Regions from separate parts of the Kluyvera sp. genome, predicted to be linked through region 2. Evidence: riboswitches for the same ligand, from Rfam matches in the RefSeq annotation. Region 2 holds a riboswitch; the other holds the start of a gene.

Region 1 (8,849 bases), on a different contig from region 2:
TATCGAGCTGGTGTACAAAGCGCAAATCTTCGCGTTCAAGGGGTCTTAGTTTAATGTCTGATTGTTCTGGCATAATATTTTCAGCCTCTTTGTAAACTGAAAATATATTATCTACTGATGGTGGGCGTCATCAAGATTTGAAAAAAATTACAATCAATTCAGCGTGATAATTCTGCTACCCACCAGACGAGCGTGTTTGCCACGCTCATCTGATGGGGCCTGAAAGATTAGTGTCGCACCAGCGTCGCAAAGTAATACACCAGCGGCACTGCCAGCACCCACAGCCCGACAGGAATCTCGCGCCATTTACCGGCGATTGTCTTGATCACGATGTAAAACAGCAGGCCACCGGCAATCCCGGTACCGAAGCTGTTGGCAATCAGCGTGATCATCACCATCATCAGCACCGGCAGACCGTCGGTAAAGTTGGCCAGATCGACCTTGCGCAGGCCGCTGAACATATTCAGGCCAATCAGAATCAATGCTGGCGCGGTGGCTTCTTTCGGGATCATCAGCGCCACCGGAGTGAACAGCAGCATCAGCAGGAACATCACCGCCGCGGCCAGCGCCGTCAGGCCGGTTTTGCCTCCGGCTTCTGCCGCAGCTGAAGATTCAATCAGCGCGGTGGCCGCCGGGATCCCCAGCCATGGCCCTACCGCGGCGGCAATCGAGTCGACCATAAACGGACGATTGATATGCGGCATATTGCCTTCTTCATCCAGCAGCCCGGCTTCCCCGCCGACCGCCAGGGTAGTGCCCATGGTGGAGAAGAATTCTGAAGCGAAGAAGACAAACAGGAACGGCAGGAAGGCGATATTGAGCGCTCCCAGCATATCAATCTGGCCTAGCACGGGCGTCAGTGAATGCGGCACATCGATAAAGTGGTTTGGCAGACGGGTGACGCCCGCCGGAATACCGACCAGCGTGGCAAATAAAATGGCCCACAGAATGGCGCCTGGAATGCGTCGCGCCTGCAGAGCGATGGCCAGAAATAGCCCGCACAGCGCGACCAGCGCGCCAGGAGCCAGGAAATCGCCCAACATTAACGCGTTCGTTTTGGCGTTCGCCAGCACTAACCCCGCGTTGCGGAACCCCAGCACCGCGACAAACAGGCCAATAGAGGCGGTTAATCCGAGCTTTATCGACTGCGGTACCGAACGGGTGACGACTTCGCGCAGGCCGAATTTGGTCAGCAGGAAAAAGAGGATCCCTGACCAGCAGGCAATACCTAAACCAATCGGCCAGCCGATGTTTTCACTGCCCGCGAGCGTCACGCCTACCAGCACCGACCCGCCAATACCGGGGCCGACGATAAACGGCAGGTTGGCATAAAACGCCATCAGCAGCGTCCCGCCGACGAACACCAGAATGGTACCGGTGGTGGCCGCCCCTTTATCCATTCCGCCTACCGCCAGCAGGCCTGGAATGACCACTAAAAGATAGGCGGCGGCCAGAAAGCCGGTGATGCCCGCCAGACATTCGGTACGCAGCGAACTGCCGCGCGAGTAAAGCGCAAAGCGCCGTTCCAACCAGCTCCCGGAGGTGGTGGAGTTAAGGGTATTATCGGCCATGATGTGGCGCTCCCATGATTATTGTTGTGCTGTGTGTTGTGATGAAATGACCGGGTCGACAATCTGTCGCGTGGTGCCGTCGGTCAGCCCTAAATCGGTTAAATGTGGCCCGGCGTTACAAGCAAGACAGGTGCCTTCAATCGCCTTAAAGACCCGATACGGCGGCTCCCAGTCGGCAACCTTCGCGCTGAGATCGCGCAGATTGCGGAATTCCGCGGCCAGCTCGTCGGCGGGTTTGTCAGAAAGCATCCCGGCAATCGGCATCGCCACGTGGGCCAGAATGCCGCCGTTTTGCGCCAGCGCCATGCCGCCGCCCGAGGCGATCAGCTGATTGGCCGCCAGGGCCATATCTTCGGGGTGACGGCCCAGCACCACCAGGTTGTGCGAGTCGTGCGAGTAGCTGGTGGCGATAGCGCCGCGCAGTTCGCCCCAGCCTTCCAGCAGGGCAATCTGCGGCGTGGCGGCATGTCGGCCATGACGATGCTTAACCCAAATCAGGCTAAATCCGTCGGGAATCTGCACCTGGCCGTCACGGATCTCGACGTCCACTTCGCCCCATTGGGTAAAGCGCGCGCCGCGGATGTGGCGAAGCCGCGCGACGCCGTGTTGAATGCGGCCAACTCGCAACGCGAAGTCATCGGCGCTGAGTGGATCCAGGTGCAGCGTATTGCGCGGCGGCGTCACGCCAGGGGCCGGGGGAATCGCTGCCAGCAGCTTGCCGTCGCGGGCGATTTGTTTCCCGGCGACGTAGACCGCGCGGGCGGAGAGTTTATCCAGCGAATCAAAGACCACCAGATCCGCGCGGCGACCGGCGGCAATCAGCCCCAGATCGTTTCGCTGCAGACGAATGGCGGCGTTCAGCGTGGCGAAGCGCAGAACGTCGGTGGCCCTCAGTCCGTGTTCAATCAGTAAATTGAGCAGGGCGATGATGCCGCCTTTTTCCAGCAGCATATCCGGCGGCACGTCGTCGGTGCAGACCGTAATCTGCGAAGAGAGATGCGGCAGCGTTTGCAATGCTTTGACGATATCCGGCAGCAGGTAAGGGTGGGAACCCCGAATTTCGAGCGTCAGCCCGGCGCGCAGCTTTTCCAGCGCATCGTCAGCGGAGGTCAGTTCATGGTCTGAGGTGACGCCTGCGGCCAGATAGGCTTGCAAATCGGCGCCGCTCAGCCCGCGAGCGTGGCCTTCGATCAGTTTGCCGCTGTCCAGCCCCGCCTGCACAATCTCCTGCATGCGGCAACTGCCGTGCAGCACGCCGTGCATATCCATCACTTCCGCCACGCCGCGCACTTCCGGCCAGCCGAGCATGGTGTTCATTTCCGCGCCGGCGAATTCGGCACCCGACATTTCCAGACCCGGCGTCGACGGGACGCTGGACGGCGCGGCAACCATCACCCGCAACGGCAGATGACGGCTCGCCTCTACGGCATAGCGCACGCCTGCCACGCCCAGCACGTTGGCCAGCTCATGGGGATCCCAGAAGACGGCGGTGGTTCCCTGCGCCAGCACAATTTCGGCATAGCGCTCCGGCGGCAGATGTGAGCTTTCCAGGTGTACGTGGGTGTCCATCAGGCCGGGAGAGAGGAATTCACCGGGCAGGGAGTGGCGTTCAAGGGCGTCGCTGCGGCTACCGCGCGGGTGGACGCTGGCAATCATATCGCCGACGATACCTACGTCGGCTTCGCGAATTTCACCCGTCGCCATATCGACGATGTAAGCATCGGTGAGCAGCAGGTCGAACGGAACTTCACCACGAGCGGCCTGAACGGCGCGGCGGCGGTTTTCAGCATTGCTGGACATAACATCTCCGGCACAGGGATAATGTGCGCTACTTTAGGGGCAGAGCAAACGGTTGCCCAGATGAAAAAACTTATCACCTGATAACTTCGGCTTATTCTGCGTGATCGTCACGAGTGAAGCACAACATGACCGAACCCTGGCAGCGATTGCCCGCGCTCTCGCTTAAACAACTGCAGTATTTTGTCACGCTGGCCCAACTGCGTCACTTTACGGACACCGCGAATCGTCTGGCCATTAGCCAACCGGCGCTCAGCAGCGCCCTGCGGCAGACGGAAGCGGTGCTTGGCGGCAAGCTGGTGAATCGTACCGCTTCGGCGGTGACGTTAACCGAGCTGGGGGCGGCGATACTGCCCCATGCCCAGCGGGTGCTGAGCGTGGCGCAGACGGCGTTTCAGGATATGCAGCAAATCGTCGAAGCGGGCGGCGACGGAACGGTGCGCATCGGGCTGGTGCCGTCGGTCAGTTCGCTGTTATTTCCTTTGCTGCCGAAGATGCTGGCACAGGCGTTCCCGCGTCTGCGCGTTGAATTTCACGATCGCACCAACGATGCCATGGTTGGCGACCTGCAAAGCGGGCAAATTGATTTTGGCGTCGGCGCCATCGACAGTTCGCTGCCGGCTGATTTGCAGCTCTTCCCGCTGCGTGAAGATCCGCTGGTGGCGGTTTTGCACAGGGACGACCCGCTAGCCGGGCAGCCACATTTACCCTGGAAACTGCTGGCGGGGCGCGATATTGCGGTATTCTCAAAAGGGAACGTGCAGCGGCTGGTCGGGGCCTTGGTTGAAAGCCAGCGGCTGACGTTGAATACGCGCTATCAGGTGGACTATATCGAAACGCTGTACGGGCTGGTGCGCTCGCAGCTGGCGGTGGCGATTTTGCCGCAGCTTTACACTACCCACCTTGAAGACCCAACGCTGCGGGTAGCGCAGCTTCAGCAACCAGCGCTGACGCGTACGGTGGCGCTAATGCGCGGGCCGCAGACGCTGCCGCCGCTAATTGAGTCCTGCTTTACGCTGCTGCTTAAAGCGCTGCGTGAGAACGCCGCCGAGTAGCGCCAACAGAATAAGGGAGGCGTCTGCCTCCCTGTATCCATTTTTATTGTTTGACGGTCAGCATGCCGTTTTCACGGCCGTGGGTCTTATTCCACGATGCGCTTTCAATGCCGTCTGCATTCATGCTGACGGAAATAATATAGCCCGCTCCGCGAATTTCATAAAAATTGGCGTTAATACGCTTCACAACGGCTTTTTTGCCATTAATCGTCGCCGAGAAGAAACCGTTCGACAGCGTTGCTTTTAGCACATTAGAAGAGAGCGTCGCTTCACGCATGGGATCGGCGACGTGCGCCGCCTGCGCGTGTTGTTCCGCGTCGTGAGTGCGAGTCGCATTGGCCGCGTTGGCATACGCCGCGGTCATGGCCGCGTTGTTGATCCCTTGCTGTCTGTTTTGTTCGGATAAATAGCAGGTATCTTTAGAAATACCTTGCGCCTCACATGCCGCCATTCGCTGTGCCGGGGTAGAGCAACCCGCAAGAATCGCCGAGCTTGCCACAACGGCTAACAGCATCATTTTTGCTTTCATCATTAACCTTATTTTTTATATAGACCAGAACGTCACCTGAATAAATGTTTAACGTTCTTCCCGTAATATTTTCGGGAGCGTTAATTATAAATTATTTTCAGGTTTTAATTGTTATGAGTGATAACAGTCGTTCGTGATTATGGAGACTGCATTGCTATATACCACCGCCCCTAATGCCCCGGTTGCTACCAGCGCGAGGGAGACGATCGCATACGCAAGAATAATTTTTATCATTGACTATCAATCACTAAGGCAAGCAGAAGTTTGCCGCTTTCTTGGTAACGCGAAGCAACTATCCAGTAAGTTGACTATATAAATATTGATTAGGATCATGATTTTTGTTGATAGATTTGCGTGGTGAATGCAGTGAGATTTAAATGTTATTTTTTAATTAATTCAGATGGTTAGATGAGCTCATCCTACCATTTATCGATAAGGATTATTCCTATAGAAAACAGTTTTTATGATTGGTTCTAAAGCGAGTCTAATGATTTTCTTTGTTTTTTTATTTTTTCTTTCGTCGCGGGTTTAATTATGGCTATCTGGTTTTTCGTTTCGTATGAAAGAAAGTCATGGCTATCTTTTTTTTACCTGTCGTGAGCGTGTTAATTAAAGTTTAACGACTATTAGATATAACCTTGCTGTTTATAGCGTGATTTCTCGCGGCGGAAGAGGCTTGCTTAAGCGAGAAACTTCCCTTACGCTTGCAAAAAAGCGGCCACGCCGCTAAACGACTCGGGGTGCCCTTCCTTGTGAAGGCTGAGAAATACCCGTACCACCTGATCTGGATAATGCCAGCGTAGGGAAGTCAGAGGCCTCCAGGTCATTGCTTCTTCGCGTTATGGCAGGAGCAAACCATGCACGTTGACCTGCTAAACCCCGCGCAATCCGCGCGCACTGCCCATCTTCTTCACCAGCATGCCCCTCTTGTTCACTGTATGACCAACGATGTCGTGCAGACTTTCACCGCCAACGTATTGTTAGCCCTTGGCGCCTCGCCCGCGATGGTGATTGATGCCGGTGAAGCCGCGCAGTTTTCCGCCATAGCCAGTGCGGTCCTGATAAACGTCGGCACTTTAACCCAGCCGCGTGCGCAGGCGATGCGTGCGGCGGTGGAAAGCGCGAATGCGGCGAAAACGCCCTGGACGCTCGATCCGGTTGCCGTTGGCGCACTGACGCTGCGCACTGAATTCTGCCGCGGCTTACTGCAATTACAGCCTGCGGCGATTCGTGGAAATGCCTCTGAAATTCTGGCGCTGGCGGGCGAGAGCCGCGGCGGGCGCGGCGTGGATACCACTGATACGGCCGCGACGGCGCTGCCGGCAGCACAGAAGCTGGCGCGAGAAAGTGGCGCGATTGTGGCGGTGACGGGAGAAGTGGATTACATCACCGATGGTCAGCAAACGCTGGCAGTGCAGGGCGGGGATCCGCTGATGACGCGGGTGGTTGGCACCGGCTGCGCGCTGTCGGCGGTAGTAGCGGCCAGTTGTGCGCTGCCGGGAAGCCGTCTGGAAAATGTAGCGGGCGCCTGCGCGCTGATGAAATTCGCCGGACAGAAGGCCGCCGAGGGGCGCGGGCCGGGGAGCTTTGTCCCAGCCTTCCTTGATGCGCTGTACGCGATGAATGCGGAGGTGGCGGCATGAAGCGCATTAACGCCTTAACCATCGCCGGTACCGACCCTAGCGGCGGCGCGGGCGTTCAGGCAGACCTGAAAACCTTCTCCGCGCTGGGTGCCTACGGTTGTTCGGTGATGACCGCGCTGGTGGCGCAAAACACCCGCGGGGTGCAATCGGTATATCGCATTGAACCCGATTTTGTCGCCGCGCAGCTGGACTCAGTGTTCAGCGACGTGCGCATTGATACCACCAAAATCGGCATGCTGGCCGAGACCGATATTGTTGAAGCCGTGGCCGAGCGGCTGGCGCGTTATCGCATTCAGAACGTGGTGCTCGACACGGTAATGCTGGCGAAAAGCGGCGACCCGCTGCTGTGTGCATCGGCGGTGGCGACGCTGCGTCAGCGTCTGCTGCCGCAGGTGTCGTTGATTACGCCAAACCTGCCGGAGGCGGCGGCGCTGCTTGACGCGCCGCATGCCCGCAGCGAACGTGAGATGCTGGAACAAGGGCGCGCGCTGCGGGCGCTGGGCTGTGAGGCGGTGCTGATGAAAGGCGGCCATCTGGACGACGCCGAAAGCCCGGACTGGCTATTTACCGCCGACGGTGAAACGCGGTTTACCGCGCCGCGGGTGGTGACCAAAAACACCCATGGCACCGGCTGTACGCTGTCGGCGGCGCTGGCGGCGTTACGGCCACGTCACGCCAGCTGGCAGGAAACGGTGCCGGTGGCGAAAGCCTGGCTGTCGAAAGCGCTGGCGCAGGCCGATACGTTGGAAGTGGGCGAGGGGATTGGCCCAGTGCACCATTTCCACGAATGGTGGTAAATTTGCTCAAGGTGTGAGGCTGCCCGTCCACCGTATCGTGCCGTGGGCTGGCTGGCCGAGAGGGAAGCGAGACGGCAACGTTTTATCGGCTGGATGCACGTGGCGCCCATTCCGTCACGCTGCTAATGTTCGTAGCGAAACACCACTGATACAGCGCCTGTTTATCGGGCAAATTGAGCTTTATCAGCGCCCGCCCAAGATAGGTTCTAACCGAGGTTTCCTTTACATTCATCTGGCTCGAAATCTGTGCAATCGTATTGCCGCTCAGCACGCTTATGCAGGTATTGTACTCTCGCGTTGATAGCCTGATGCCACTACTTATCAACTTGTGGGTAAATGCCTGCTGGGGTGTCAGAACCGTGGATAACGGTTGCTGACACAATTGCGCGTGCTTGTTCAGCAGGGTGAGGACAAACGGCCCAAAATCGAATAAACGCTGCACTTCCAGCGAGTTAAAGGGGCGCTCGTCGCGCTTTTGAAAGATCGAATAGGTATAAACATGGCGATCGTCGGTTAGCGTGATGGCGTACTCAATGCCCAACTGGCTATGAATATAGAGTCGTTGATATGAGCTTGTGCCTGAACGGTTGTCTGAGGGGGGCGGAATCCGTTCAATCCGCATGCCATCCATTGGGTTGCGTTCGATACGAGCGATCAGCTCATCATGTCGCCATTCTTCCTGTCGGGTATACAGATCCAATGCCTGAGAAACAATCTCCGGTTCAATGATGCTGGCGGCAAACAAATTTTTAGCCTGACAGATATGACGCGGCTGGCGCGACGCCGTAGATTCCCGGTCAAACAGCATGGCCACGCTGTGATAAATACCTGGCAGCATGGCATGTTGATTAAGCCAGTTATGCAGTTGCCAAGGGAAGCGACCACTACCTAACTCATTGATAATATGTTGAACATCAGTGATGGCAACCTGCATCATGACTCCTGCAACGTGACGCGTTGCGTAATACCATAGCGAGAGCGTCAATAAAAAAGCGCGACCCTTCTCGCAAAGAAGAAGGGCCGCACAGGGCTATTGCTGACTGGCTGCCCTGAACAGCAGTTCGGCTTGTGACTCTGACGCGCTGTATACCAACTGCCCCTCAAACCAGGTCTGCAATACCCTTGTCGAGCCTATTTTGTCGGGTGCGATGTGCAGCAAATTAGCGTCAAGAATAATAAAGTCCGCCTTGTATCCCACCTGAAGCGAGCCTGTCGTTTGCTCCATAAAATTGGCCCGCGCTTGCTGTACCGTGCAGGCTTCGAGCATCTCCTCGACGGTGGCGCGCTCTTCTGGCCAGGGAACTTGATGGTGTATTGGCGCGTCATAATCAAACACCCAGGGATGATAGTTATCCGCCGGAATTCGGGTCACCGCCGTTTCGATGCCGACGAGCGGGTTTGGCCATGCCGTGACGGGATAATCACTGGCATTGGTCACCCTGACGCCCGCCTTGAAA
Region 2 (5,610 bases):
GCGGCGGGCGTGCGCTGGAACAGCCAGGCGGAGAATGCCTCATCGTTGACCAGCGCGGTGGTCATCTCAGTGGCGAAATAGCCGGGGGCAATGCCGTTGACCTGAATATTGTATTCCGCCAATTCCACGCACATCCCACGGGTTAACATTTTGACCGCGCCCTTTGACGCCGCGTACGGAGTAATGGTTTTGCGGCCTAACTCGCTCTGCATCGAGCAGATATTAATAATCTTCCCGCGGCGGCGTTGCACCATGTAGCGGGAAACCTGCTGCGACACCAGAAAGACCGATTTCTGGTTTACATCAATCACTTTATCCCACTCCGCTTCCGGGAATTCAGTGAAAGGATGACGACGCTGGATACCGGCGTTGTTAATCAAAATATCAATCGATCCAACCTCCCTTTCGATTTGCGCGACCGCGCGCGCCACCTCTTCCCCATTGGTCACGTCAAAACCATAGCCAACCGCGCGATAGCCCTCGGCTACCAACTTGTCCGCCGCCGCCTGCGCACGCTGCTGGGTGATGTCGTTAATCACAATCTCCGCGCCGTGCGCCGCCAGCCCGCTGGCCAGCAGGTTGCCAATCCCCTGCGCGGAGCCGGTAATCAGCGCGCGTTTACCGCTCAGGTCGAATAGGTTTTTCATTAAAAACTCCTTTTTTGATAACTGTTACGCGTAACTGTATACGCGTAACAGTAGAAAAAAGAAGATCTAAAAAGGGGGAAATGATCGTTATGTGATCAGGTTTGCATTTGCGTGCAAGATGAAAAAGAAAAGAGCGCTGGCCAGGTACATAGCCCAACCAAGCGCAGTGACGTCGGAAAAGCCCCAGCGCGTGTTACACGTCCTTAACCCGCGCCGTCATCGCCAACGTGACCACCGAAATCCCCGCAATCACCCAGTACACCGAGAAGTGGCCAAAGTTTTGCGCCAGCGCGCCCTGAATGATCCCGGCCAGGATCACCCCGGTCGAAATGCTGTTGGTAAACAATGTGGTCGCCGCCCCGGCGCGTCCCGGCATCAGGTCCTGGAACCACAGCATGCCAATCCCGGCGACAATGCCGATAAACACGGCGTTAAACAGCTGTAATATCAGCAGCGCGGTATGGCTGTGGAAGAAGATAAGCCCAACGTAGAACAGCACCCCGGCGGCCACTGCAGTGACCATCATCCGACGCTTACCGAAGTGCTTCACGTAGTAGCCCGCAATGATCATCGCCGGAATCTCCAGACCCGCGGCGGTGCCCATCAGGATCCCCGCCAGGCTATCCGGCAGACCAAGATCGCTGCTGATCCACAACGGCATATCGATGATATACATCGTGTTACAGGTCCACATCAGCGTGGAAGCGATAAACAGCATCCGTACGTTGCTGTCTTTCCAGCCGCTAATCTGATTCTGAACCGCGTCAGCCGGCTGCTCGACTCGCGCCACCGAGGGTAACGTTAGCGCAATCAGCGTCAGGCTCAGGATAAAAATCCCCGCCGCGATGGCGAACATGGTGGTAAAGCCGTAGTTCAGCGCCAGCATAAACGCCAGCGGCGGGCCAATCACCCACGCCAGCGACAGCTGGGCACGCATCACCGAGCTAAACATCACCACCTCGCGCGCCGAGCTGTCGGCGTACTCACGGGCGAGCGCAAACAGCTGCGGCATCGCGGCGTTGGCGATGGATGCCAGCATCACGCCGCAGGTAATCAGCGTCAGGTAGTGGCGGTTGAAGGCAAACAGCAGCGCGTTACCTACCGCCATCAGGCAGCAAAACATGATCAGCTTGCGTCGGTCGCCCCGGCTGTCGGATCGCCTGGCCAGCGCCAGGCTGACCGCAATCCCGGCGATCGCGTTAACGGTGTAAAACAGGCCGACCCAGAACGGCTGGACGCCCACTTCACGGCTGAGAAACAGGCTCAGCGTCGGCGCCTGTAGCGCTCCCGCTACGCCCATCATAAATGCCACCAGCATAAAAGCGGCGTACACACCTTTGAGACGTCGTCCCATCGTCATTAACCAGAGCATGTGAAATCCTTTAAGCACGCGAAAGAATAAAAAAAAGCCAGCAGATAATACCTGCTGGCAAATACTCAGTCACACATGATTTGGCGAATTAATGCTCAGAGGCCGATTTCGTAACTTCCCATTGCATCAGAGAGTTCAGCACTTCAAGCCGCTGTGCCGTTGCCTGGCGGGCCAGCCAGGAAACATTTTTGGTCGCTGCGAAATAACGCTGGTAAAACTGATGGATGGTAGACCTCTTCATACACACCTCCTCGCTTCATCGAAATCCATTATTGGCCTAATATAGGGATTAATAAATTGCTGAGTTTTTACCAGGAGTTCCCCTTTTATGCCTTCAGGTCGCTTACAGCAGCAGTTCATCCGTTTATGGCAGTGCTGCGAGGGAAAATCGCAGGAGACGACGCTTAACGATCTGGCGGCGCTACTGAGCTGTTCACGTCGTCATATGCGGACATTACTCAACACCATGGAGGCTCGGGGCTGGCTCACCTGGGAAGCGGAAGCCGGGCGCGGCAAGCGTTCCAGACTCACGTTCCTCTATACCGGGCTGGCGCTTCAGCAGCAGCGCGCGGAGGATCTGCTGGAGCAGGATCGCATCGATCAACTGGTGCAACTGGTCGGCGATAAAGCGGCGGTACGCCAGATGCTGGTCTCGCATCTGGGGCGCAGCTTCCGTCAGGGTCGGCACATTCTGCGGGTGCTCTACTATCGCCCAATGCACAACCTGCTGCCTGGCACCGCGCTTCGCCGCTCGGAAACCCACATCGCCCGGCAGATTTTCAACGCCTTAACGCGGGTAAATGAGGCAAATGGGGAACTGGAAGCCGATATTGCTCACCATTGGCAGGAAATTTCCCCCTTACACTGGCGTTTTTATTTGCGTCCCGGCATCCATTTCCATCATGGGCGCGAACTGGAGATGGAAGACGTTATTGCCTCACTGGAACGCAGCATGACGCTGCCGCTGTTCTCCAACATCACGCAGATCCACTCTCCCACCGCCTGGGTGCTGGACGTGCATCTGGCCGAGCCTGACCGCTGGCTGCCGTGGCTGCTGAGCCAGGTGTCGGCGATGATTCTGCCGCGCGAATGGCAAACGCTGCCTAATTTCTCTCGGATGCCGGTAGGAACAGGGCCCTATTCGGTCGCGCGCAATAACCTTAACCAACTGAAGATCCTCGCCTTTGATGACTATTTCGGTTTCCGGGCGTTGATTGACGAGGTTAACGTGTGGGTGCTGCCAGAAATCAGCGAAGCACCAAACGGCGGCCTGACGCTTGAAGGCTCTACCGAAAGTGAAAAAGCCGTCGAAAGCCGGCTGGAAGAAGGCTGCTATTACCTGCTGTTCGATGCGCGGAGCACATTGGGCCGTAACCCAACGGTACGCCAGTGGCTGAGCCACCTGTTTCATCCCAACAACCTGCTCTACCGCGCGGGCGAGCAGCATCAGAGCCACTGGTTTCCCGCCTACGGCCTGCTGCCGCGCTGGCACCATGCGCGCAGCCGCGCCTGCGAGAAACCGGCCGGGCTGGAGTCCGTCACCCTCACCTATTATCGGGATCACGTCGAGCACCGGACCATCGGCCAGATTATGGAAACGCTGCTGGCGGAGCATCAGGTCAAGCTCAACATTCAGGAAGTGGACTACGACGAATGGCACCGCGGCGAGGTGGTCAGCGATATCTGGCTTAACAGCGCCAACTTTACGCTGCCGCTCGATTTTTCACTGTTCGCCTATCTGTATGAAGTGCCAATGATTCGCCATTGTATCCCCATTGACTGGGAGCAGGACGCGCGGCGCTGGCGCGCGGGCAACCTGCAACAGGCCGACTGGTGCCAGCAGTTGCTCGCTAATCAGTCGGTGGTGCCGCTGATTCATCACTGGCTGATGCTCCAGGGGCAGCGCAGTATGCGCGGCGTACGGATGAATACGCTGGGCTGGTTTGACTTTAAATCCGCCTGGTTTGCACCGCCGGAACCGTAGGGCTTTTGATTTATTCACGTAATCATTACAATGTGCCGTTCTCAACGGGGTGCTGTGCGTCGTGCGCGGCTGAGAGAGACCCGTCGAACCTGATCCGGATAATCCCGGCGAAGGGATTTGAGGCTAACTCAAAATCCTTTGCCACCCATTTACTGAGGTGCAAAGTGCTCAAAAAATTACTCCCCCTGCTGGTGCTGGTTACCGCGCCCGCGTTCGCAAAACCCGTGCTGACGGTCTATACCTACGACTCCTTTGCTGCCGATTGGGGCCCTGGCCCGGCGGTGAAAAAAGCGTTCGAAGCCGACTGCGACTGCGAGTTGAAATTCGTGGCGCTGGAAGATGGCGTCTCGCTGCTCAACCGTCTGCGCATGGAAGGGAAAAATAGCAAAGCGGACGTCGTGCTGGGGCTGGATAACAACCTCTTACAGGCCGCGACCGACACCAAACTGTTCGCCAAAAGTAACGTTCCGGCCAACGCCGTCAACGTGCCGGGCGGCTGGAACAACGACACCTTTGTGCCATTCGACTATGGCTACTTCGCTTTCGTCTACGATAAAAACAAGCTGAAAAACCCGCCGAAAAGCCTGAAAGAGCTGGTGGAGAGCGACCAGAAATGGCGCGTTATCTACCAGGATCCGCGCACCAGCACGCCAGGCTTAGGCCTGCTGCTGTGGATGCAAAAAGTGTACGGCGATAAAGCGCCGGAAGCCTGGCAGAAACTGGCGGCGAAGACCGTCACCGTTACCAAAGGCTGGAGCGAAGCCTACGGCCTGTTCCTGAAAGGGGAAGGCGACCTGGTGCTGAGCTATACCACCTCCCCGGCCTATCACATCATTGAAGAGAAGAAAGACAACTACGCGGCGGCGCCGTTTGCCGAAGGCCACTACCTGCAAGTCGAAGTGGCGGCAAAAACCGCGGCCAGCAAGCAGCAAAAACTGGCGGACAAATTCCTGCAATTTATGGTCTCTCCAGCTTTCCAGAACGCTATCCCGACCGGCAACTGGATGTATCCGGTAACCCAGGTTGCGCTGCCGGAAGGCTTTAACAGCCTGGTGAAACCGCAGACCTCGCTTGAGTTCACGCCGCAGCAGGTCGCCAGCGAACGTCAAAACTGGATTAATACATGGCTCCGCGCCGCCAGCCGCTAATTCCGGGTTGGCTCTACCCAGGTCTTACGGCCACCACATTGATGGTGGCCGTCGCTCTGGCGGCTTTTCTGGCGCTGTGGCTAAACGCCCCCGAAACGTCGTGGTCAACGCTGCTCGGCGATAGCTATCTGTGGCACGTGGTGCGCTTCTCCTTCTGGCAGGCGTTTCTCTCTGCGCTGTTATCGGTGCTGCCCGCCATTTTCCTTGCCCGCGCGCTCTATCGACGCCGTTTCCCCGGCCGTCAGCTGTTGCTGCGCCTGTGCGCGATGACCCTCATCCTGCCGGTGCTGGTCGCCGTCTTCGGCATTCTGACCGTCTATGGCCGTCAGGGATGGCTGGCGCAACTGTATGCCTGGCTCGGCTGGCAGTGGAATTTCTCCCCCTACGGCCTGCAGGGCATTCTGCTGGCGCACGTCTTTTTCAACATGCCGATGGCGACCCGTCTGCTGCTGCAAGCGC

The links. Region 2 has a riboswitch for thiamine pyrophosphate ahead of thiB (thiamine ABC transporter substrate binding subunit). Riboswitches for the same ligand answer to the same signal wherever they lie in the genome.
Region 1: linked by a shared signal. The riboswitch ahead of thiM (hydroxyethylthiazole kinase) and the one ahead of thiB (thiamine ABC transporter substrate binding subunit) in region 2 are both predicted to bind thiamine pyrophosphate.

The regions. Positions count from the first base shown of each region.
Region 1 covers NZ_CBDKZX010000005.1:80,998-89,846, forward strand. The annotation lists gene speG (spermidine N1-acetyltransferase) at 1-73, opposite strand, end outside; gene ACW14G_RS03585 (NCS2 family permease) at 228-1,571, opposite strand; gene ACW14G_RS03590 (adenine deaminase) at 1,590-3,371, opposite strand; gene ACW14G_RS03595 (LysR family transcriptional regulator) at 3,497-4,423, shown strand; gene ACW14G_RS03600 (hypothetical protein) at 4,467-4,955, opposite strand; TPP riboswitch at 5,679-5,775, shown strand; gene thiM (hydroxyethylthiazole kinase) at 5,810-6,595, shown strand; gene thiD (bifunctional hydroxymethylpyrimidine kinase/phosphomethylpyrimidine kinase) at 6,592-7,392, shown strand; gene ACW14G_RS03615 (LuxR C-terminal-related transcriptional regulator) at 7,475-8,329, opposite strand; gene ACW14G_RS03620 (amidohydrolase) at 8,423-8,849, opposite strand, start outside.
Region 2 covers NZ_CBDKZX010000132.1:176-5,785, reverse strand. The annotation lists gene idnO (gluconate 5-dehydrogenase) at 1-647, opposite strand, end outside; gene ACW14G_RS21890 (sugar efflux transporter) at 841-2,019, opposite strand; gene sgrT (glucose uptake inhibitor SgrT) at 2,108-2,260, opposite strand; gene sgrR (HTH-type transcriptional regulator SgrR) at 2,348-4,003, shown strand; TPP riboswitch at 4,039-4,137, shown strand; gene thiB (thiamine ABC transporter substrate binding subunit) at 4,168-5,151, shown strand; partial or broken gene ACW14G_RS21870 (ABC transporter permease subunit) at 5,127-5,610, shown strand, end outside.